Regions from separate parts of the Mesorhizobium sp. KR2-14 genome, predicted to be linked through region 2. Evidence: predicted binding sites of a transcription regulator. Region 2 holds the regulator's gene; each other region holds the start of a gene.

Region 1 (7,889 bases), on a different contig from region 2:
AACAAAAAAACCCGGCGTTTCCGCCGGGTCTTTTTCATGTTGCCGAAGTGCGAGCCTTCGCGGCTTATGCCGCCTCTTCCTGCTCGGCTTCCTCGTTGTCGGCCTCGGCCTTGGAGCCGCGCTTGGGGCCCTTGGCAAGGTTGGTCTCGATCATGCGCACCGCCTCGGTCTCCGACACGCGGTTGACGGCGGCGATTTCGCGGGCCATGCGGTCAAGCGCGGCCTCGTAGAGCTGGCGCTCGGAATAGGACTGCTCCGGCTGGTTTTCGGCGCGGTAGAGGTCGCGCACAACTTCCGAGATGGAGATCAGGTCGCCCGAATTGATCTTGGCGTCGTATTCCTGCGCACGGCGCGACCACATGGTGCGCTTGACGCGGGCACGGCCCTGCAGAACCTTCAGCGCGCGCTCGACATAGTCCGTTTCCGACAGCTTGCGCATGCCGATGGAGGTCGCCTTGGCAACCGGCACCTTCAGGCGCATCTTGTCCTTCTGGAAGTCGATGACGAAGAGCTCCAGCTTGTGGCCCGCGACTTCCTGCTCGTCGATCGCCATGATCTGGCCGACGCCATGCGCCGGGTAGACGATGTACTCGCCCGTCTTGAAGCCATGACGGCCTGCGGATTTCTTCTGCGCGGTTGCGGTTCCCATACGCCCTGAACTCCTTTTATGACGCCGGCTGGAACGCCGACATACCTGTTGGACGGCCGAATTGGCCGAAAAGCGGATACCGCAAGACGACAAACACCCCTCCGGTAAAGCCAGAGGCCGGCAAACGGGCAATGCGTTTGTCCCAGCCCAAGTTGCCTTGGTCCGAAGTTGTGTTCACCTTTCAGTGATTAGGGCGTTGCGCCATAAATCGACAGCGTGTCAGCGGCATGATCAACCCCTTCTTACTACAAATAGTTGAAAGAATCAAGGTTTTGCCGCGCGTGCCAGCGCGGCCCCGCCGGAGCGGGGCAATCAGACTGCATTCGAAACTAGGGCGCGCCCGCCACGCGGCAAGCGCCCTGAAGGGCGATCAGTCGCCCTGGCCGGGCTCCGGCGAGAAAAACTTCTCGAACTTGCCCGGCATGCCGTCGAACTCCTTGGCGTCTGCCGGAGCCTCCTTCTTGGAGGTGATGTTCGGCCACTTCGAGGCGTATTCGGTGTTGATCTCGAGCCACTTTTCGAGGCCGGGCTCGGTGTCCGGCTTGATCGCTTCGGCCGGGCACTCGGGCTCGCACACGCCGCAGTCGATGCACTCGTCGGGATGAATGACGAGCATGTTATCGCCTTCATAGAAGCAGTCGACCGGACAGACTTCAACGCAGTCCATGTATTTGCACTTGATGCAATTGTCGGTCACGACATAGGTCATGCTGCTGCTCCGGGACTCTGGCCCACTCCTGTTATATGGGGTCAGGTAACCGCTTTGCGAAGGTCTTGCAAGGGCGGCCATGTCGCAGAAGCCGGTCGTTTTGGAATGACGTTCCACGCGTCTCCGTTTGGCGAAACCGTGGGGCCTCAGCGCTCGTGCAGCTTGTCGATCTGGCGCCGCTCGCGCTTGGTCGGGCGCCCGCTGCCTGCGTCGCGCACCGGCACCAGCGCATCCGGAAGCGCGGGGTCCTTCGGTGCCGGCGCGGGCGAAAGATCCTCGTAAAGCAGCCGGGCCTCGTCGGCCGGGCCGCGCCGGCTGCCGGGCAGCAAGACCTTGTAGACGAGGATGCGCCGGTCGAGCGTGATCGTCAGCACGTCGCCTGGCTTGACCGAATCGGCAGCCTGGCTGGTCTTCTCGCCATTGATGCGCACGCGCCCCATCTGGGCGAGCTTAGCCGCCAGCGAGCGCGACTTTACCGCACGCGAGAAGAACAGCCATTTGTCGATGCGCTGACGACCTTCGGCAGGCATCGGCCCCGGCGCCTACTTCTTGAGCTGGTCGCGCAAGGCGGCTAGCTTGGCGAAGGGCGAGTCCGGATCGATGCGCGCGGGGCGCTCGTCGCGCCCCCTGGCCTGGAACGCGGGCTTGCCCTGCGAGCCGCCCTTGCCGCCGCGCTCCTCGCGCCGGTCGGGGCGTCCGCCGTCACCGTTGGGCTTGCCCCCGGGCTTGCCCTTGAACTTGCGCTCGAACCGCTCCTTGCCGCCCTGCTCACGGCCCTGGCCGTCGCCGCGCTCGCGCTGCTGGCGCTGCCCTGGCGCGGCCTGTGCATCGGCCGGGCCGCCGCGCCGGCGATTGTCCTGGCGGTGGCGCGGGCGCTGCTCGAAACGGGCGGGACGCCACAGAAGAACCGGCTTGGGCTCTTCTGCGGCTTCGGTTGCCGGCGCAGCGGCAGCGGCCGGAGTTGCCTCCTCGGAAGTGGCCTCCTCGGCAGTAGCCGGTTTCTCGGCTTCTGTCGAAACTTCCACAGCGGCTTCTACCGCAGCCGGTGCTTCCTCGGCAGCAGCCGGCTCCTCGGCTTTTGCCGGAGCTTCCACGGCGGTCTCTGCCGCAGCTTCCACGGCGGCTTCCGCAACAGCCGCTTCGGCCTCGACGCGCTCGCCCTCGATGGCTGCCGGCGCCTGCTCGGCTGCAGCCTTTGCCGCGGCTTCGGCGGCGGCCTGGCGCGCCGCTTCGTCCAGCGCTTCCAGCCGCGCCTTGACTTCAACAGCCGGCTTGGCATCGGCCCGGTAGCCCAGGCCCTTCAGTATTTCTTCCATATCGTCGGCGGTGGCGCCGAGAATGGACATCATAGCCGGCGTGACCAGGAAGGTGCTGCCGTCATAGGCGCCTTCGGGGCGCGCGCCGGTGCCGGCCTTCCAGGCCAGCGCCGGACGGATGAGATCGGCCAGTCGCTCGAGAATGTCGACGCGCACGGCGCGGCGGCCCAGCATGCGGAAACCGGCCAGCTTGTAGAAGGTCTTGTCGAACGCCGGGTCGACCACCACGGAGGTGCGGCCGGCCGCCAGCGCATGCACCACGTCGCCGAAGCCAGGCATGTCCTTGCCGTCGTTCTTAAGCGCCCACAGAAGCGTGATCAGTCCGGCCGGGCCGGGCTTCAGCAGCGTCGGGACGAAGACGTGATAGGCGCCGAAGCGCACGCCCAGGCGGCGCAGGCTGGCGCGGCCTTCCTGGTCGAGCGACTTCATTTCCTCGGCAATGTCGCGCCGGTTGAGCAGGCCGAAATTCTCGACCAGCTGGAAGGCGATGCCACGCGCGATGCCGGTGAGCTGATCGGCGCCGCGCAGGTCGAGGAGCGGCTTCAGCGCGGTATCGATCTGGAAGTTCACGAAGCGCTCGGCGCGCGCCGCCACCTTGTCGCGTGCAGGGCCGGTGAGCTGCTCGTCGGCCAGCAGGATGACGCGCGGGCGCAGCGCATCCTCGGTCGCCACCAGCGTGCCGATCGGCGCGCCGATCCAGCGCAGCGTGCCGTCTGAGCCGAGCGCGAGATCACCATTGGCGCAGGCCGCGAAGCGTTCCGCGCGCGCCTCGAACTCGACGCCCAGCGCCTTCTGCGCGGCCGCCCTGATGGCCTTGCCGTCTTCGCCGCCAGCGCTCTGGTCGGCGGTGAAGCGGAACCCTTGCAGTTCCCCGACGTGATGGCCTTCGACGAGGACGGTTCCGGTTGAGCTGATTTCGGCTTCTAGCATGGTGTTTTCTCTAAGGCGGCGCATAAGGACCGAAGTCCTGCGGTCTACGAAGCGTTTCGTCAACCGTTCATGCAGTGCATCCGACAATCTGTCTTCGATTTCCCGCGTCTTTTCCTGCCAATGTAGCGGATCAGCCAACCAGCCAGGCCGGTTTGACACATAGGTCCAGGTGCGGATCTGGGCAATACGGTGCGAGAGCGTGTCGATGTCGCCGTCGGTGCTGTCGGCACGGCGCACCTGTTCGGCCATGTAATTCTCGTCGACATGGCCGCGGTCGGCGAGGTCGAAAAAGATGGAAGCGACCAGATCGGCATGCTGGGCCGGCGCGATGCGGCGGTAGTCGGGCAGCGCGCAGACATCCCACAGCAGCGCGACGCGATCGCGGCTGCCGGCGCGCCGGGTGATGTCGGGGTCGCGCGACAGCTGCTCCAGCGCCTGCGCATCGACCGCCGGCAAGGCGCGTGTCAGTCCTTCGACGGGGGCGACCGTGTCGATGGAGCGCTTGAGCGCATCGATGCTGGCGAAATCGAACTGCGCGGTGCGCCATTGCAGCACCTTCACCGGATCGAAATCATGCGCCTCGATCTTCTCGATCAGCTCCTCTGGGAAGGGATCGACCTGGCCGGTGACGCCGAAGGTGCCGTCGCGCATGTGCCGGCCTGCGCGGCCGGCGATCTGGCCCAGCTCCGCGGGGTTCAGATCGCGGAACTGGAAGCCGTCGAACTTGCGGTTCTGGGCGAAGGCGACGTGGTCGACGTCGAGATTGAGGCCCATGCCGATGGCGTCGGTTGCCACGAGATAGTCGACATCGCCGGACTGGTAGAGCGCCACCTGGGCGTTGCGGGTGCGGGGCGAAAGGGCGCCCAGCACCACGGCGGCTCCGCCCCGCTGGCGGCGGATGAGCTCGGCGATGGCATAGACCTCGTCGGCCGAGAAGGCGACGATGGCCGAACGGCGCGGCAGCCGCGTGAGCTTCTTGGAGCCGGCATAGGCCAGATGGGAAAGCCGCGGCCGCGTCACCACCGAAATGCCCCGCAGCAGCTTTTCCAGAATGCCGCGCATGGTGGCGGCACCCAAAAGCAGCGTCTCCTGCCGGCCACGCAGATGCAGGATGCGATCGGTGAAGATGTGGCCGCGTTCGAGATCGCCGGCAAGCTGCACCTCGTCGATGGCGACGAAAGCGGCATTGGTCTCGCGCGGCATGGCCTCCACCGTGCAGACCGAGTAGCGGGCGGTCGGCGGCATGATCTTTTCTTCGCCGGTAACCAGCGCCACATTGTGCGCGCCAACCTTTTCGCAGACGCGGGTGTAGACCTCACGGGCCAGAAGCCTGAGCGGCAGGCCGATGACGCCGCTCTCATGCGCCACCATGCGCTCGATCGCCAGATGGGTCTTGCCGGTGTTGGTCGGCCCGAGAACGGCGGTCACGTCGCGCCCGGTCAGGACGAGCGGGTCAGACTGTTTAGGGTGGACGTTCATCAGGAATTAGGCGGCCTTTTCTGGCTCGGCAGTTCGCGGAGACCCGGCGCGGCGGGCCAGTCGGCTCTATGCAGGCGTGGACTCATGATCGGGTCGCTCTTCCCCGACAGATAGGGGTTCGGCAGGAGAAACGAAAGCCCTAATATTCGGCGGAATAACGGCCGGGAACGAGTCTGGAACGAATCGGCGACGAATCGCTGACTCCAACTGATTCAGCTTTTGTTCACGGCTAGATATAGCCCGGCCGGCAATCGACAGCCCCATATGCTGAATCTCTAATATTCCTGCGCACTCCGGATCCCCCCCGACAGGTCCGTCGCTTCGCCACCCGAGGCGACCGGAAGGGATAAGCGGTTGAAAAAAGTCGCATTTCCTGCCCGGAAGGGTGACCCGACCGATACGCACGTTAACCTTCCGTCCAAAGGAGGAACGAATCGGCGACGAATCGCTGCTCGGACGGGTTTCCCGCTTTGTTCCCCACCACATGCTGTGCCTTGACAGGGATGGCAGCCCAAATGGCAGCCTAGCGAGGTGCTGCAATCCTCACCTTTTTGCCACCAGCGTTAACCTTTTCCTGCCAGGAGGCGAGGTCGCCGCTGAGGCCGAGCCGCCAGTTAAGCAATCGCTAACCAAGATTAAGAATCTGTGACGGGCGCGAGCTTGCCGGCAGGCTGGCCCGTTAACATTGCGCCTGAAACGAGAACGAACCAGCGACGAATCGCTGCTACGGCGGGCTTCCCGGTTTGTTCACCGCAACATGTTGTGGTGACAGAACCACTGGTCACAAAATTCGACCCCAGAGCAGGTCGGGCATTTGCGATGCGATAGCTGTACATTACCAAAAACGTTCCGTTTCGGAACAGAATCAATCTCTGCCGACAAGTAAAATCTTCGTCATCTCGAATAGCGGCGGCAATTACCCAGGTGGCAAACTTGTCCGACTTCAAACATTGTCTTCCGGGCAAATTCATGGCTCCATCCTAAACTTGGTGTTTAGAAGGTGATACAGATGTCCAAACGTCTCCTCGCCGAATTTCTTGGCACTTTCTGGCTCGTCTTCGGCGGCTGCGGCAGCGCCGTCCTGGCGGCCGCGTTCCCCGATCTCGGCATCGGGTTTGCCGGCGTTGCGTTGGCGTTCGGCCTCACCGTGCTGACAATGGTCTACGCCGTCGGCGGCATTTCGGGCGGCCATTTTAACCCGGCCGTCTCGGTCGGCCTCACGGTCGCCGGCCGCCTGCCGGCAAGAGATCTTGTGCCCTATGTGATCGTGCAACTGATTGGCGCGGTCATCGCCTCGGCGATCCTCTATGTGGTCGCCAGCGGCAAGGCGGACTTCTCGCTTGCCAACGGTTTCGCGGCCAATGGCTATGGCGAGCACTCGCCCGGCGGTTATCCGCTCAGTTCGGCCGCGCTGATCGAGATCGTGCTGACATTCATGTTCATCATGATCATTCTCGGCGCCACCCATGGTCGGGTACCGGCCGGCTTCGCCGGCATAGCCATCGGCCTTGCACTGACGCTGATTCACCTGATCTCGATCCCGGTGACCAACGCCTCGGTAAACCCGGCGCGTTCGACCGCCCCGGCGCTGTTTGTCGGGGGCTGGGCGCTGCAGCAGCTGTGGCTGTTCTGGGTGGCCCCCATCGCGGGTGCCATCCTGGCCGGCATCGCCCACAAGTCGTTGTTCGGCGACGAATAGGCGCCACGACACAAAACGAGACGGCGCCTGATGGCGCCGCCTCCCGAGCCTGGAATATCGCCTTCGTGTCAGATCAGATACTGGCCGCCATTGGCGGTGATGGTCGAGCCGGTGATGAAGCCCGCCTCGTCCGAGGCGAGGAACAGCACGCAGCGCGCGATTTCCTCCGGCTCGCCCAGCCGGCCGACCGGGATCTGCGCGATGATGGATTCGCGCACCTTCTCCGGCACGGCCATCACCATGTCGGTCCCGATATAGCCCGGGCAGACGACGTTGACAGTGATCCCGGCCCGCGCGCCCTCCTGCGCCAGCGCCTTGGTGAAGCCGATGTCGCCGGCCTTGGAGGCGGAATAGTTGACCTGGCCGACCTGGCCCTTCTGGCCATTGATGGAGGAAATCGTGATGACGCGGCCGAATTTTCTGTCGCGCATGCCGCTCCAAAGCGGATGCGTCATGTTGAAGACGCCGTTGAGATTGGTGCCGATCACCTCGTCCCACTGCTCGCGCGTCATCCTGTGGAACATGGCGTCGCGGGTGATGCCGGCGTTGTTGACGAGGATGTCCACGGGGCCGAGGTCCGCCTCGACCTTGCCGATGCCGGCCACGCAAGCCTCGTAGTCGGCAACCGACCATTTGTAGACCGGGATGCCGGTTTCCCGACTGAACTTTTCGGCGGCCTCGTCATTGCCGGCATAGTTGGCGGCCACGTGATAGCCGTCGTTCTTCAGCGCGATCGAGATTGCCGCGCCGATGCCGCGGGTTCCGCCGGTGACGATTGCAGTTCTGACCATGATCGTTCACTCCCCCTCGCTCGTTGCACTATCGACCTTCTCATGCTCTTCGATACAGCCGGATCACGTGGCGCGAGACCTTTTCGCCGTGTTTCCTCCGCGACCGGTTGTCTTGCCCGTCTCGGTTGCCCAAAACGAAACGGGCGGCTGAAGCCGCCCGTCGAATTCTTTGCTTACAGCGCCTCGATGCACATGGCGACGCCCATGCCGCCGCCGATGCACAGGGTGGCAAGCCCCTTCTTGGCGCCGCGGCGGCGCATCTCGTAGACCAGCGTGTTGAAGATGCGCGCGCCCGAGGCGCCGATCGGGTGACCGA
Region 2 (7,889 bases):
GGCCTGGTTCGAGGACAACAAGAAGAACTATGCGGCTCCTGAATTCCGCAAGTTTTCCTACGTGAAACTCGAGCCGGCCGACATTGCCGACGAGAAGTCGATCTCGGACGAGCAGGTTCGCGAGGATTACGAGAAGAACAAGGCGCACTACACCACGCCGGAGACGCGCACGATCGAGCAGATCGTCTTCAAGTCGCCCGAGGCAGCCAACGCAGCGCTCGATTCGATCAAGGGCGGCGCCACTTTCGAGAAGATCATGGCGGCGGAAGGCAAGACGGAAGCCGACGTGCTGCTCGGCACGCTGGCGAAGGACAGGATCCCCGACAGGGCCGTCGCCGAAGCCGCCTTCTCGATGGCTGCCAATGAGGTGAGCCCCGTGGTGCAGGGCCAGTTCGGCCCGGTGCTGCTGCGCGTGACGGAAATCAAGCCCGAGGTGGTGAAGCCGCTCGACGAGGTGGCCGGCGAGATCCGCAAGCACCTTGCGCTGGTCGATGCCAACCGGCTGCTGCTGGAAGTGCACGACAACTTCGAGGACGCGCGCGCTGCCGGCGATTCCATGGCGGAAGCGGCGAACAAGACGCATCTGAAGCTGGTGACCGTCGACATCGACCGCGCCGGCCAGCGGCCGGACGGCACGGCGGTGGATTCCCTGCCGCAGCCGCGTGAACTGCTGCAGGCCGTGTTCCAGGCCGATGTCGGCGCCGACAACCCGCCCCTGAACATCGGCTCGGCCGGCTACGTGTTCTATGAACTGGAAGACGTGACCCCCGCCCGCGACCGCACGCTGGACGAAGTGCGCGAGAAGGTCGTGGCCGACTGGACCAAGATCGAGACCGAGAAGCGTCTGGCCGAAAAGGGAGAGGAACTGCGCAAGCGCCTCAAGGATGGCACCCCCATGGAAACGCTGGCGTCCGAGCTGTCGCAGGAGAAGCAGACCAAACGCGGCCTGAAGCGCGAAGCCGACGATGGCGACTTCGGTCGCGCGGGCGTCGGCGTCGTGTTCAGCGTCGGGCAGAATGGCGTGGGCCTGTTCGCTTCGCCCACGGGGGACGCACAGATCCTGTTCAAGGTGACGGATGTGGTGGAGCCGGCCGGTGCCGATGCCCATTCGGTTCCGGAAGAAGACCGGAAGGTCGTTGCAAGGGGCATTGCCGACGACCTGCTGGACGAGCTGGTGGCCAAGCTGCAGACGCAGTACCCAGTGCAGATCAACCAGAACGCGATCACTCAGGCACTGGCCTTCTGACGATGAGCACGCTGAAACCCCATCTCGCCAAGATCGCCACGGGCGCCCCCCTCTCCTTCGAGGAGGCGAAGGAGGCGTTCGACATCATCATGTCCGGCGACGCCACGCCGGGCCAGATCGGCGGTTTCCTGATGGCGCTGAGAGTTCGCGGCGAAACCGTGGACGAAATCTCCGGCGCGGTAGCGACGATGCGCGAGAAGATGCTGCGCGTGGACGCACCTGCCGGCGCTGTCGACATCGTCGGCACCGGCGGCGACGGGTCGCACAGCGTCAATATTTCGACCGCCTCGGCCTTCGTGATTGCGGGCGCCGGCGTGCCGGTGGCCAAGCACGGCAATCGCGGCCTTTCCTCGCAGACCGGTGCGGCCGACGTGCTGATGGCGCTGGGCGTCAAGATCGACCTGACGCCGGAGCAGATCGGTGAATGCGTGCGCGAGGCCGGCGTCGGCTTCATGTTCGCGCCGGCGCACCACCCGGCGATGCGCCATGTCGGCCCGACGCGGGTAGAGCTCGGCACGCGCACTATCTTCAACATCATCGGCCCGCTCTCCAATCCGGCCGGCGTGACGCGCCAGATGGTGGGCGTGTTTTCGCCTCAGTGGGTGGTGCCCGTGGCCGAGACGCTGAAGACCCTTGGCGCGGACCACGTCTGGGTCGTGCATGGCGACGGCTACGACGAGATCACCACCACCGGCGAAACGGATGTGACGGAAGTGGTTGGCGGGGAACTGCGCAGCTTCGTGCTGAGCCCCGAACAGGTGGGCTTGAGCCGCCACACCAAGGAAGAACTGCGCGGCGGCGATGCGGCCTTCAACGCCAATGCGCTGCGCGGCGTTCTTTCGGGCGTGAACGGCGCCTATCGCGAGACGGTGCTGATGAATGCCGGCGCCGGCCTGGTCGTTGCCGGCAGGGCTGCAAGCCTGAAAGAAGGCGTGGCCACCGCCGCCGCGACGATCGATAACGGCCGCGCGCTGGGCGTTCTCGAGGCGCTGGTGAAGGTTTCCAACGGATAAGCGATGTCTGACATTCTTGCGAAGATCGAAGCCTACAAGCGCGAGGAGATCGCCGCAGCCAAGGCGCGCCTGCCGCTGGTGGAACTGAAGGCCCGCATGCGCGATGCCGAGCCGCCGCGCGGCTTTCTGGCCGCGTTGAAGGCCAAGCGCGCCAGCGGCGATTTCGCGCTGATTGCCGAGATCAAGAAGGCCAGCCCTTCCAAGGGGCTGATCCGTCCGGATTTCGATCCGCCGGCGCTTGCCCGCGCCTATGAAGCGGGCGGGGCGGCGTGCCTGTCGGTGCTGACCGACACGCCCTCCTTCCAAGGGGCGCCTGAATTCCTGACCGAGGCGCGCGCCGCCTGCGGCCTGCCTGCGCTGCGCAAGGACTTCATGTTCGAGCCCTATCAGGTTTATGAGGCGCGCGCCTGGGGCGCGGACGCCATACTCGTCATCATGGCCAGCCTGGACGATGACGAGGCCAAGGCGCTTGAGGACACTGCGCACCATCTGGGCATGGACGTGCTGTTGGAAGTGCATGACGAGGCCGAGGCCGAGCGCGCGCTGAAACTCGCCTCGCCGCTGATCGGCATCAACAACCGCAACCTGCGCACCTTCGAGGTCAGCCTCGAGACCTCCGAGCGCGTTTCGGCGCTGGTGCCGGACAACAAGCTGCTTGTCGGCGAAAGCGGCATCTTCACCCACAACGACTGTCGGCGCCTGGAGAGTTGCGGCATCGGCACCTTCCTGGTGGGCGAAAGCCTGATGCGGCAGGCCGACGTGGCCGAGGCCACCCGGAAACTGCTGACGGGCGCCGAAGCTGCCCGCGCCGTGAACGGTTAGGTCATGACCGGCAAGCCTGCCCTTACCCATCTCGGCGCCGATGGCCAGGCGAATATGGTCGATGTCGGCGCCAAGGCGGAAACCGAGCGCACGGCGGTTGCCGAAGGCATCGTCACCATGCTGCCCGAGACATTGCGCATGATCCGCGCCGGCGATGCCAAGAAGGGCGACGTGCTGGGCACCGCACGCCTGGCCGGCATAATGGCCGCCAAGCGCACCCATGAGCTGATTCCCCTGTGCCATCCGCTGCTGCTGACCAAGGTTTCGGTGGACATCGAGCCTGACGAAGCGCTGCCCGGCCTGCGCGTGACGGCGCTGGCGCGCGTGACGGGCAAGACCGGCGTGGAAATGGAAGCGCTGACCGCCGCCTCGGTGGCCTGCCTGACCATCTACGACATGGCCAAGGCGGTGGACCGTGGCATGGTGATTTCCGGCATCAGGCTTTTGGAGAAGTCCGGCGGAAAATCCGGCGACTACCGGGCGGATAGCTGACGATGTCGCTGCTCCCGGTGAAGGACGCGCTCGAGCGGCTTCTGCAAGGGGCGGTTGCCTGCGAGCCCGAAACCGTGCCGCTGGCGGAGGCTGCGGGCCGCATACTTGCCGAAGACGTGCGCGCGCTGAGAACGCAGCCTCCTTTCGATGCGGCGGCCATGGACGGCTACGCGGTGCGCGCCCAGGACGTGGAGACAGTGCCCGTCACGCTCCAGATCATCGGCGAGGCCCCGGCTGGCCGGCGGTTCAACGGCCAGATCGGGCGCAGCCAGGCGGTGCGCATCTTCACCGGTGCGCCGGTGCCGGAGGGCGCCGACACCATCGTGATCCAGGAAAACGCGCGTAAGCTGGGCCAGGACACGGTCGAAGTTCTGGAAACCGTAGCCGCAGGGCGGCACATCCGCCGCAAGGGACTGGATTTCGTCACCGGCGACCTGCTTCTTGAAAAAGGCCGCGAACTCGATGCCGGCGCGCTTTCGCTGGTGGCGTCGGCAAACCACCCTCGCCTCGACGTCGTGAAACGGCCACTGCTCGCCATCATCGCCACCGGCGACGAACTGCTGCCGCCTGGCAGCGAGCTTGGGCCCGACCAGATCGTGGCTTCCAATGCCTTCGGTGTCGCGGCGATTGCCACCTCCGTAGGCGCACGGGTGCTTGATCTGGGCATCGTGCCCGACAGCCGCCCGGCAATTGCCGCGCGCATCAGGCAGGCGCTGGACCACGACGCCGATGTGGTGGTCATGCTTGGCGGGGCCTCCGTGGGCGACCACGACCTTACCCATGAGGCGCTGGTGAGCGAGGGCATGGTGCTGGATTTCTGGAAGATCGCCATGCGCCCCGGCAAGCCGCTGATGTTCGGCCGGCGCGGCCGCACGCGTTTCCTGGGCCTGCCCGGCAATCCCGTCGCCAGCCTCGTGTGCTCGCATCTTTTCCTGAAGCCGCTTCTGTCGCGGCTTGCCGGCCGTCCCTTCGAACCCGACCTGCGCCAGGCCGTTCTCGGCAAACCGATGGCGGCGAACGGCCGCCGGCAGGACTTCGTGCGGGCGGTGTTGCGAGAAGGGCATGACGGCCCGGTGGCGACGCCCTTCGAAGTGCAGGATTCGTCCATGCTGAGGACATTCGCGGAAGCCAATGCGCTGATCATCCGCGATCCCTTCGCCCCGGCAGCGCCGGCCGGCGCCCCTTGCACGGTTCTGAAGCTGCGCTGACTGCGCGCGGCTTCCCACGGTCTACACCGCAATGGATGCCGCCCTCCGGAAGCCGGTCGCGGCGCGATTGAGGCTTGGTGCGCAAAAGGCGGAAATTGCGCGGAACCAACCCCTTGCGCCGCTTTGCTGCAGCAAGGTGGCAAAGGTGGAGCGGAGCACGCCAATATCTCAGCCGGCAACCGATTTGCGCGTCTTCATGGAAATTTAAACAGTTGCAGAACACAACTGGAACAGATAGTGTTTGTTCTGGTTTTGTTTTGGGGGTCGATTCTCCCCGGGGGGCTGGCCATGCTGACGCGCAAACAACACGAGTTGCTTCTCTTCATTCACGAGCGGCTGAAGGAATCCGGCATACCGCCTTCCTTTGACGAAATGAAGGACGCGCTGGACCTTGCTTCCAAATCCGGCATCCACCGGCTGATCACCGCACTGGAAGAGCGCGGCTTTATTCGCCGGCTGCCCAACCGGGCGCGCGCGCTTGAAGTGCTGCGCCTGCCCGATTCCATTGCCCCCGGCCTCACGCCTCGCACCAGGTTCTCGCCCAGTGTGATCGAAGGCAGCCTCGGCCGCCGCGCCGCCCCGGAGCCGGCTCGCGCGCCTCTGGCCAGCAACGACGAATCCGGGACGGCGATCTCGATCCCGGTTATGGGCCGCATTGCCGCCGGCGTGCCCATCGACGCAATCCAGCACAAGACCCATTCCATCACGGTGCCGCCAGAGATGATTTCCGGTGGCGAGCACTATGCGCTCGAGGTCAAGGGCGACTCCATGATCGAGGCCGGCATTTTCGATGGCGATACGGTCATCATCCGCAACGCCAATACGGCCAATCCCGGCGAGATCGTGGTGGCACTGGTGGACGACGAGGAAGCGACCTTGAAGCGCTTCCGTCGCAAGGGGGCGTCGATCGCGCTCGAGGCTGCGAACCCGGCCTATGAGACGCGCATTTTCGGACCTGATCGGGTGAAAGTCCAAGGCAGGCTGGTTGGGCTGATCCGCCGCTATTGAACCGGAGCCGGCGGGCACCGAGCTCAGCTCAGTCTTCGGCGTGGTGCGGTGGCGGCGTCCGTGCGTTTTGCGATGATCCACGCGGTTCGGCTGACTTGGCCTCCGACTTTTTGACGTAGGGCGCCAAGCCTCGTGCCTCGCGCGAAAACTGGCGATGGGCATGCCATGGCCGATATGGCTCGCCCACCGCGTAGTGAACTTCCGCGCCTTGGCTGCCCACCTCGCCGCCACCAAGATTGACGACGGCGCTGCCGAATTTCGCCAGATCGCGCTTGGTGATGACCAGCATCCCCTCACGCCGACAGATGTTTTTGGCGGTGGCGTCGTCGACGACAATCACGGCGGCATATTCGCAGACGGGACGCGCGATTGCCGGGTTTGCCGCGTGAACTACAATCGCGCCGGAGGGATGCACGGCAACGCAGAGGCTGTCGTGGCAGTCGAAGCCTGAGCTTGGCGCTTCATCTTGCCCCGTTTCGGCTTTTGGTAGCGCCGGCGGCTGCGTTCGGATTTTCGGCGGCGCAATGCCCTCGCCTTCGACTTCCGCGCCTGAAATATCGCGATCCGTAACTGCAGCCTGGTTGCTCAGCTTCTGCGCAGTGCGCGACCTTCCCTTGCCGGCGCTTCTTTTCGAAGTGGTGTTGACCGGGCTGACGAGTTCCTCGGCCCGTACCGCCCGTTTCCAGTTTTCGATGGTAAAGGCGTTCGGCCTTGCTCTGTTGACCGCAAGTTTCCCACCGCCGAGCGGCACCGCAACGAGCCGTCCGTCTTCGGAAACGAAAACGTCGGGCGTGCGAACATCGGTCAGCGTCAGCGCGCCGGCAAGTACAGCCGGCACCGCCAGCAGCCGCAGCCAGGTCGAGGCCATGCAGGCAAACACCAGCGCGACGGTAAGCAGCACCAGCGAATGCGCTGAGATGAGTCCCACCGCATCGATCGGCGATCGCTCAGATATCCAGCTCGACACTGCGATCATCAGCGACAGGCCCTTCCCCATCACGTAGAAGAACGGCGCGTCCAGCCCGAGCGGCATCGCCAGCGATCCGGCGACGGCGAAAGGCATGACGAGTATAGAAACGCTGGGCATCACGGCCAGATTGGCAAGCAGGCTGAGCGGCGAGACACGCTGGAAGTGATAGACGCCGAAAGCAGTCGTCGCGACGCCCGCCACAACGGATGTGATGGCAAGCGCGCCCACGGCGCCGATCGCCTTGGCAACTCCGCGCCCCACGAGCGATCTGGGCTGGGCCGGCGGTGCCCGCTTCTTCACATGCCGGCGCTCGGCCCATATCGCATAGGCGCTCACCAGCGCCGCGGTTGCCGCAAACGACATCTGGAAGCTTGGGCCCACCACCTCATGCGGTGATACGGCCATGATGACGAGCGCCGAGATGGCGAGATTGCGCGTGGTGAGCGCGCCGCGGTCAAAAAGCAGGGCTGTGAGCATCACCGCCAGCATAAGGAAGCTGCGCTGCGCCGCCACGTCGCCACCAGAAAGGAACAGATAGCCGGCAATGGCGGCAAGAGCCGCGCCGGCCGCGTATTTCTTGACCGGCCGCCTCGAGGCGAAGCCGGGAAAAGCCGCGAAAGCCACTCGCAGCGCGCTCATCACGGTGCCGGCCACCAGCGCCATGTGCAGGCCTGAAATCGAGATGATGTGGTAGATGCCAGTCCGGCGCATCGCCTCGTTGATGTCTTCCGGAATGCCGGCGCGAATGCCCACCACCAGGGCGGCGGCGATTTCGCCCTCAGGACCGCCTATGTGGCCGCGAATGCGCGCGGCGATGGCGTTGCGGACATTTTCCAGGCCGTTGGAAAGCCTGGTCCGCAACGACGGCTGCGGCGCGCCTTCGACAAGGTCGGGACCGCGGAGGAAAAAGCCGCTGGCGCCGATGCCGTCGAAATAGCTGGTAAAGGAAAAGTCGTAGCTGTCAGGCCGCACCGGGCCGGAAGGCGGCATCAGCGTGACCACACCTTCGACATGCGAGCCGACGATGGTTCCGGGCGGGACACGGCGCGCGGTCAACCGCACGCGCTGCGGCGCGTAACGCAGCGTGGGCCGCGCGGTGGCCAGAACATCCATTGTCAGCCGCACACGGC
Region 3 (7,889 bases), on a different contig from region 2:
TCCTCGATGGACGAATACTCTTCCGGCGTGTGGCTTCGGCCGTCCTTGCTGCGCACGAAAATCATAGCGACCTTGGCGATCGCCGCCATCTGCTGCGAATCATGACCTGCTCCGCTCGCCATGGTCAGTGTTTTCACGCCCTGCGCCTCGGCTGCGCGCTGGATGGTGTTGATGAGATCCGGATCGCTAAGACACGGCTCGTGATCGATGCGATCGTGGATCTGGAGTTGCAGCCCGCGCCGCGTGGCGACCTCACGCATGAGCTCCTCTTGGCTGGCATACATCGCCCGGCGCTTCTCCGGATCGGGATGGCGCGCGTCGATGGTGAAGGTCACCGAACCCGGGATGACGGCCGGGGCGTTGGGCCACGGGCTGCAGCGCCCGATCGTCGTGACCGCGGGGCGGCCCATGCGGTGGGCATGGTCGATCACTCCCGACGCGATCTCCGCGAACCCCGCCATCGGGTCGTTTCGCAGGTCCATCGGAAAGGCGCCGGCGTGGTTCTGGACGCCTGTTAGGGTCACCTCGGTGTGCCGAATGCCGGTAATGGCATCAACCACTGCGACCGGGAGACCGGCCTGCTCCAGAACTGGCCCCTGCTCGATGTGCAACTCGAGAAAGGTGTCAATGTCATCGCGGCGCGCCTCCGGAATGCGGACGGGATTGAGTCCGACCGTGCGCATGGCGTCGGTGATCGACTCACCATCAAAGCCGCGCACAGAATCGATTTCGCTGGGCGCGATGCATCCGGTAATGGCGCGCGAACCCCAGAAGTTGGCGGTTGGAAAGCGGCTTCCTTCCTCCTCGCAGAGCGACACCGCTTCGAGCGTACGCTTCGGGCAGCCGTACTTCTCCTTGAGCGCACGAATGGCGATCAGAGCCGCCAGCACGCCGAGTGCTCCGTCATAGCGGCCGCCGGGTTTCTGCGTATCCATATGCGAGCCCGAGACGATCGACTTGCCTTTTTCGTTGCCTGGAAGCTTTGCCCAGACATTGCCGACGGCGTCGCTGGAGACGGCCAGGCCGGCCTCGCGGCACCAGCGGGAGAAGAGCGCGTTCGCCGCTCTCCATTCTGGCGAATATACGGTGCGCCAGACGCCGGTCCCGCTGTGTGCACCGATCGCACCGAGTTCCAGGATCAGGCGTTCTACCTCGGCGCCGTTGATATCGATCCTGTCCCCAAGCGCCATGGCTGGCTCCTCGTTTCTTCGGTCTGGTGATGAGATGGCGGTGGGACGTTACCCAAAGGCGACCTCGCGTCCCCGCTCGGCGTTTGGCCGGACGGTAGAATGTCTGCCGCTTGGCAAGTAGGCAAGTGAATCCTTCTGCGGAAGGCGAAGAATAGACCGAGACGACGTCAACAATTCGATTTCGAATGGCGCGGCGTTGCACGCTAAAGCAGGAATTCGAGTTGGTCCGCGGACGGCACGTTACTCCGGCCAAGGCCCGAAAGCGTAACGCCCAGCAGCCGAACCGATTTCCGGAAGGGATGGGCTGCTTCCAGTAGCGTCGTCGCGGCCGTGAGGATCGCGTTGTCATCCGGGAACGCGGTCGGAACGGTCCGGCTGCGGGTAATGATCTGGAAATCCGCGAACCGGATCTTCACGGTCACGGTCTTGGCCGCTAGGTCATGGTTCGCGCAGTAGCGCCAGACCTTGGCGACCAGAGGCTCCAGCTCGCGTTTTGCCGCCTCGAGGTCAGCGATATCGATCGCGAATGTGTCTTCCGCGCCAACCGACTTTCTCTCACGATCCGGCCTTACCTGCCGGTTGTCGATGCCGCGCGCGATGCCATGGAAGTAGGGGCCTGATTTCCCGAAGTGGTCTGTCAGGAACTCGATGGATTTTTCTTTCAGATCCGCGCCGGTCTCGATCCCGAGCGCCGCCATCTTCCTTGCCGTGGCTGGGCCGACCCCATGGAACTTTTTGACCGGGAGACCCTCAACGAAGGCGGGGCCGTTCTTCGGGGAGATGACGGCCTGGCCATTCGGCTTGTTGAGGTCCGAGGCCATCTTGGCAAGGAACTTGTTGTAGCTGATGCCGGCCGACGCGTTGAGGCCGGTGACCTGCTTGATCCTGCCACGAATCTCCGTGGCGATATCTGTCGCGATTGCGACGCCTTTAAGATTCTCGGTGACATCGAGATAGGCCTCGTCGAGCGACAGCGGCTCGATCAGCGGCGTGTACTCGGCGAAGATCGATTGGATTTGCATCGAGACGGCGTGATAGACGTCGAAGCGGGGTTTTACGAAGATAAGCTCGGGGCATTGGCGTGCAGCGGTCACCGAGGGCATCGCCGAGCGCACACCAAAGACGCGTGCCTCGTAGCTGGCGGCTGCGACCACGCCGCGGGCGGCCGGGCTGCCGACGGCGACCGGTTTGCCGCGCAGATCCGGATTGTCGCGCTGTTCGACCGACGCGTAGAAGGCATCCATGTCGACATGGATGATCTTCCGCGTCTGTGTCGCCACTTGCTCGGTCATCTCACTTCCATCGAGCGCATGCGCGTACGGCGATTCCGATCTGGCGCGCGCTGCGTTCCCCCGAGTCGGTTGTTCAGTTTCTGTAGGTAGGCCGCCGTTATCTGTCCCTAAAAATTTGCAAGAAAAAATTCCTGTTTCGTTCTCTTTTCCCATCCTCTTGATCGGCTTTGCGGATTCCTCTCGCGAGACTGACCAACGCCGAGCTTCGTGATCGGGAACGCCTTTCGGGGTGGATTGACTCGTCAGGGCGAAAGGAACAAAAGAAGAACATATCAGCTTGAAGAGCTGCTGGAAACCCCAGAAGGAGTGCCATTTCTGCCGTGTCGAAGCCAGCCGTCAATCCTGTGCTTGCCGAGCTTCGAGAGCGCATCAGCCAGTTCGAAGGTGGAGGGGCACGTGCCAAGTCCGTGCTGCCGTTTGCGGTTCCGGAGATGGACCGTGCATTGCCGGGCGGCGGGCTCGCCTTCGGCGCGCTGCACGAGATCGCCGGTGGCGGAGGCGGGACGGTCGACGGCGCGGCAGCCGCGCTATTCGTGGCCGGCATCGCCGCCCGGACACGGGGCAAGGTGCTCTGGTGCATGACCCGCCCTGACCTCTTCTTTCCGGCGATCTCGCAGGCCGGACTTCATCCCGACCGCGTCGTCTGGTGCGAGAGTGACAAGGAGGAAGAGGTTCTGTCGGCGATGGAGGAGGGGCTTTCGTTCGGCGGCCTGTCTGCGGTGATCGGCGAACTGGTCCGCCTGCCGATGAACGCCTCGCGGCGCCTGCAGTTGGCGGCAGAGAAGGCCGGCAGCATGGGCATCGTGCTGCGACGGTGGCGACGACAGACCGAGGCATCGGACTACGGACAGCCGACGGCCTCGGCGACGCGTTGGCGCATCAGCACCCTGCCGTCGGAACAATTGCCAGTGGCGGGCGTCGGGAGGGCCCGGTGGCTGGCGGAGCTGCTGCGGGTGAAGGCGGGCGAGTGCGCCGAGTTCGAAATTGGAGCCCCCGATGCCAAGGGTCGTATCTGTCTACTTCCCGTTTCTGTCGATCGACCGGATCAGGCGCCAGGCTTGCGACGCCTTGCCGGCTGACAAGCCGCTCGTGGTGATCGCGCGTAGTGGCGCCAAGCGCTGGATATCCGCCGCGGACCCGACGGCGCTTAAGCTCGGTCTGAGAGTGGGAATGCCCGCCAGCAAGGCGCAGGCCATGGTCGCTGGTCTCCTGATGGTCGACGCGCGGCCCACCGACGACGCGGGGGCGCTGGAGCGATTGGCGCTGTGGGCGCTTCGCCAATACAGCCCTGTCGTCGCGGTGGACGGCGTCGATGGTCTCGTTATGGACACCGAAGGGGCAGACCATCTTCAGGGCGGTGAGGAGCTTCTGCTTTCCGGTCTCGTCAATCGAATGCGCAGCCACGGTCTGACGGCGCGGGCGGCCATCGCCGACACCTGGGGCGCTGCGCATGCGTTTGCCCGGCTACGAGCAGCGGAGACAACCATCGTGCCCGTGGGCGAGGTTACCAAGGCGGTCATCGACCTGCCGATTGTGGCCCTGCGGCTTGCCACGGAGACTGTTCAGGGTCTGCGGGTGCTCGGCATCGACACGGTTGGTCAGCTCTCGGCCATGCCGCGCGCGCCGCTGACGCTGCGGTTCGGTCCGGAACCGGCCCGCCGCCTCGACCAGATGTTCGGCCGGGTCGCTGAGCCGATCGAGCCGATCCGCACCCCGGAACTCGTCGAGGTTTCGAAGAACTTCGCCGAGCCCATCGGGGCGGCGGAAACCATCGCCAAATACGTCCACCTGCTGGTCGGGCAGCTCACCGCCCAGCTCGCGCAAAACGGCCTTGGCGCGCGGCGTTGCGACCTCATCATCCATCGCGTCGACAACACGCTCCAGTATATGCGCGCAGGTCTCGCCAAGCCGGTCCGCGATTTGGCGCGCCTGTCGAAACTGCTCTGCGACCGCATCGAGACCATCGAGCCGGGCTTCGGCATCGAGAAGATGGCCCTCGTCGCCATCTCTGCCGAGCCGCTGGAGGAGCGGCAGGTCGTGTCGTCACTGCTAGATGAGGCGGTCGCCGACATCACGCCGCTCGTCGACATTCTCGGCAATCGCGGCTATCGGCTCTTCCGGGTCGCACCTGTCGCCTCCGACGTGCCGGAACGATCGGCCCGACGCATCTCGCCGACAGCGCCGGATATCGGGCAGGCCTGGGCCGCCAAGTGGCCGCGGCCGTCGCGTCTTCTCGCAAACCCCGAGCGCATCAAGGTCATTGCGCTGCTTCCGGATCAGCCGCCTGCGGTCTTCACCTGGCGCGGCAAGCGACGGAAGGTCATTCGCGCCGACGGTCCGGAACGCATCTTTGGCGAATGGTGGCTGCGCCCGCGCGAATTCCAGGCGGTGCGGGACTATTTCGTCGTCGAGGACGAGCTCGGCGAACGCTACTGGGTCTACCGTGCCGGCGACGGCGTCGACCCGGAAACCGGCTCGCATTTGTGGTTCCTGCATGGGGTGTTCGGATGATGCGCTATGCCGAGCTGCAGGTCACCACGCACTTTTCCTTTCTGCGCGGCGCGTCGAGTGCTGACGAGCTGTTCGTCTCCGCAGCGGCGCTTGGCATCGACGCGCTCGGCGTTGTCGACCGCAACAGCCTCGCCGGCATCGTGCGCGCCTGGGAGGCGGCCAAGGCCACCGGCGTGCGGCTGGTGGTCGGTTGCCGCCTCGATTTGACGGACGGCATGTCGGTTCTCGTCTACCCGATGGACCGCCCAGCCTATTCGCGCCTGACCCGGCTGCTTTCCCTCGGCAAGGCTCGTGGCGGCAAAGGCAATTGCCTGATCGATTTCGCGGACGTTGCCGAACACGCCGCCGGGATGATCGGCGTGCTGGTGCCCGACGAAGCCGACGAGGCCTGTGGCGTCCAGCTCCGCAAGCTGGCCGATTTGTTCGGGGGCCGGGCCTATGTCAGCCTGTGCCTGCGACGGCGGCCGAACGATCGCATGCGCCTGCACGGCATCGCCACCCTGGCCGCCCGGTTCAAGGTCAGGACGATCGTCACCAACGATGTGCTCTTCCATGAACCCGGCCGGCGGCAGCTTCAGGATGTCGTGACCTGCATCCGAACCCGCACGACCATTGACGATGTCGGTTTCGATCGCGAGCGCCATGCCGACCGCTACCTGAAGACGCCAGAGGAGATGCACCGGCTCTTCGCCGAGTATCCCGAAGCGCTTGCGCGCACGCGCGAAATTGTCGAGCGGTGCAGGTTCGATCTCGCCGAGCTGCAGTACCAGTATCCGGAAGAGGCGATCGTGCCTGGCCTCGATCCGCAGCAATCGCTGGTCAAGTTCACCTGGGAGGGCGCTGCTGGCCGCTATCCCGAGGGCGTGCCTGAGAAGGTCCGCAAATCCCTGCGGCATGAGCTGGAGCTGATCCGGGTCATGAACTATGCGCCCTATTTCCTGACGGTCTATTCGATCGTGCGTTTTGCCCGGTCGAAGGGCATCCTGTGTCAGGGCAGGGGATCGGCCGCAAACTCGGCCGTGTGCTACTGCCTTGGCGTGACCTCCATCGATCCGGAGACGAACGACCTGCTGTTCGAGCGCTTCGTCTCCCGGGAGCGCGACGAGCCGCCGGATATTGACGTCGATTTCGAACACGAGCGCCGCGAGGAGGTCATTCAGTGGATTTATGACACCTATGGTCGAAGCAGGGCGGCGCTCTGTTCGACGGTGACCCGTTACCGTGCCAAGGGCGCGCTGCGCGACGTCGGTAAGGCGCTCGGCCTGCCGGAGGACATGATCGGACAGTTGGCCGCGGGGGTGTGGGGCTGGTCGGAAGGGGTGTCCGAACGCCAGCTCAAGGAGAATAACCTCAATGTGGCCGACTATCGGCTGAAGCTGACGCTGGAACTCGCGCAACAGCTCATGGGCGCGCCGCGCCATCTCGGCCAGCACCCGGGCGGCTTCGTGCTCACCCATGACCGGCTCGACGATCTCGTGCCGATCGAGCCGGCGCGCATGGACGACCGGCAGGTGATCGAATGGGACAAGGACGACATCGAGGCGTTGAAGTTCATGAAGGTCGACGTGCTGGCGCTCGGCATGCTCACCTGCATGGCGAAGGCCTTCGCCCTGATGGCCAAACACAAGGGCGATGTCCGCGACCTCGCCTCCATCCCGGCGGAAGATCCGAAGACCTACGCGATGATCCGGAAGGCCGATACGCTCGGCACCTTCCAGATCGAAAGCCGCGCGCAGATGTCGATGCTGCCGCGCCTGAAGCCTCGCACCTTCTACGACCTCGTCATCCAGGTTGCCATCGTCCGGCCCGGCCCGATCCAGGGCGACATGGTGCATCCCTATCTCCGTCGCCGGGAAGGCAAGGAGCCGGTCGACTATCCCACGCCGGAACTGGAGGCGGTTCTTTCCAAGACGCTCGGCATTCCGCTGTTCCAGGAGTCTGCCATGAAGGTGGCGATGGTCTGCGCCGGTTTCACGGGCGGCGAGGCCGACCAGCTCCGCAAATCCATGGCGACCTTCAAGTTCACCGGCGGCGTCTCGAAGTTCAAGGACAAGCTCGTCTCCGGCATGGTCAGGAACGGCTATTCGGCCGAGTTCGCCGAGCGCACCTTCAGCCAGCTCGAGGGCTTCGGCGCCTACGGTTTTCCGGAAAGCCACGCCGCCAGCTTCGCCCTCATCGCCTATGCCTCCAACTGGGTGAAATGCCATCACCCGGACGCTTTCTGCGCCGCGCTGCTCAATTCGCAGCCGATGGGCTTCTATGCGCCGGCGCAGATCGTGCGCGATGCCGGTGAGCATGGTGTTGAAGTGCGGCCGGTCTGTGTGAACGCGTCACGCTGGGACTGCACGCTCGAGGAGGCGGGCGAGGGCGACATGAAGGCGGTCCGCCTCGGCATGCGGATGGTGAAGGGGCTCGCCACCGCGGACGCCGCCCGCATTGTCGCCGCCCGCGCCGACCAGCCATTCGCCTCTGCCGACGAACTGTGGCGGCGGTCTGGGGTGCCGACGGCCGCGCTGGTGAAGCTCGCCGAGGCCGACGCGTTTTTGCCGTCGCTGAAGCTTCAGCGCCGTGACGCGCTGTGGGCGATCAAGGCGCTGCGCGACGAGCCGCTGGCGCTTTGGGCGGCCGCCGCCGAACGCGAAGCCCGCCAGGTCGCGGAATTGCAGGAGCCGGACGTTGCCTTGCCGTCGATGCGGGCAGGGCACGAGGTCGTGGAGGATTACGCGCATGTCGGGCTGACACTGCGCCAACATCCGGTCGCGTTCCTGCGCCAGGACCTGCAAGGACGGCGCGTCGTGACGTGTGCTGAGGCCATGGCCGCACGGGATGGTCGCTGGCTAATGACGGGCGGTCTGGTCCTCGTTCGCCAACGGCCGGGATCGGCCAAGGGGGTCAT

The links. Region 2 encodes LexA, which represses DNA repair genes until DNA is damaged. Its sites were predicted from a motif close to TGTTCNNNNTGTGTTCNG; they were not measured.
Region 1: ABLE86_RS10670 (helicase-related protein) is a predicted target of LexA. The motif match lies at 5,247-5,264, and genes of this name have one in related genera.
Region 3: dinB (DNA polymerase IV) is a predicted target of LexA. The motif match lies at 2,735-2,752, and genes of this name have one in related genera.

The regions. Positions count from the first base shown of each region.
Region 1 is NZ_JBDZDR010000003.1:359,512-367,400, reverse strand. It holds gene ABLE86_RS10685 (CarD family transcriptional regulator) at 65-649, opposite strand; gene fdxA (ferredoxin FdxA) at 1,020-1,358, opposite strand; gene ABLE86_RS10675 (RNA-binding S4 domain-containing protein) at 1,505-1,888, opposite strand; gene ABLE86_RS10670 (helicase-related protein) at 1,901-5,083, opposite strand; gene ABLE86_RS10665 (hypothetical protein) at 5,719-6,054, opposite strand; gene aqpZ (aquaporin Z) at 6,093-6,782, shown strand; gene ABLE86_RS10655 (beta-ketoacyl-ACP reductase) at 6,851-7,573, opposite strand; gene ABLE86_RS10650 (acetyl-CoA C-acetyltransferase) at 7,747-7,889, opposite strand, start outside.
Region 2 is NZ_JBDZDR010000001.1:69,412-77,300, forward strand. It holds gene ABLE86_RS00315 (SurA N-terminal domain-containing protein) at 1-1,246, shown strand, start outside; gene trpD (anthranilate phosphoribosyltransferase) at 1,249-2,259, shown strand; gene trpC (indole-3-glycerol phosphate synthase TrpC) at 2,263-3,081, shown strand; gene moaC (cyclic pyranopterin monophosphate synthase MoaC) at 3,085-3,573, shown strand; gene glp (gephyrin-like molybdotransferase Glp) at 3,576-4,781, shown strand; gene lexA (transcriptional repressor LexA) at 5,070-5,789, shown strand; gene ABLE86_RS00345 (ComEC/Rec2 family competence protein) at 5,818-7,889, opposite strand, start outside.
Region 3 is NZ_JBDZDR010000004.1:654-8,542, forward strand. It holds gene ABLE86_RS12160 (Zn-dependent hydrolase) at 1-1,190, opposite strand, end outside; gene dinB (DNA polymerase IV) at 1,394-2,482, opposite strand; gene ABLE86_RS12170 (ImuA family protein) at 2,803-3,561, shown strand; gene ABLE86_RS12175 (DNA polymerase Y family protein) at 3,479-4,993, shown strand; gene ABLE86_RS12180 (error-prone DNA polymerase) at 4,993-7,889, shown strand, end outside.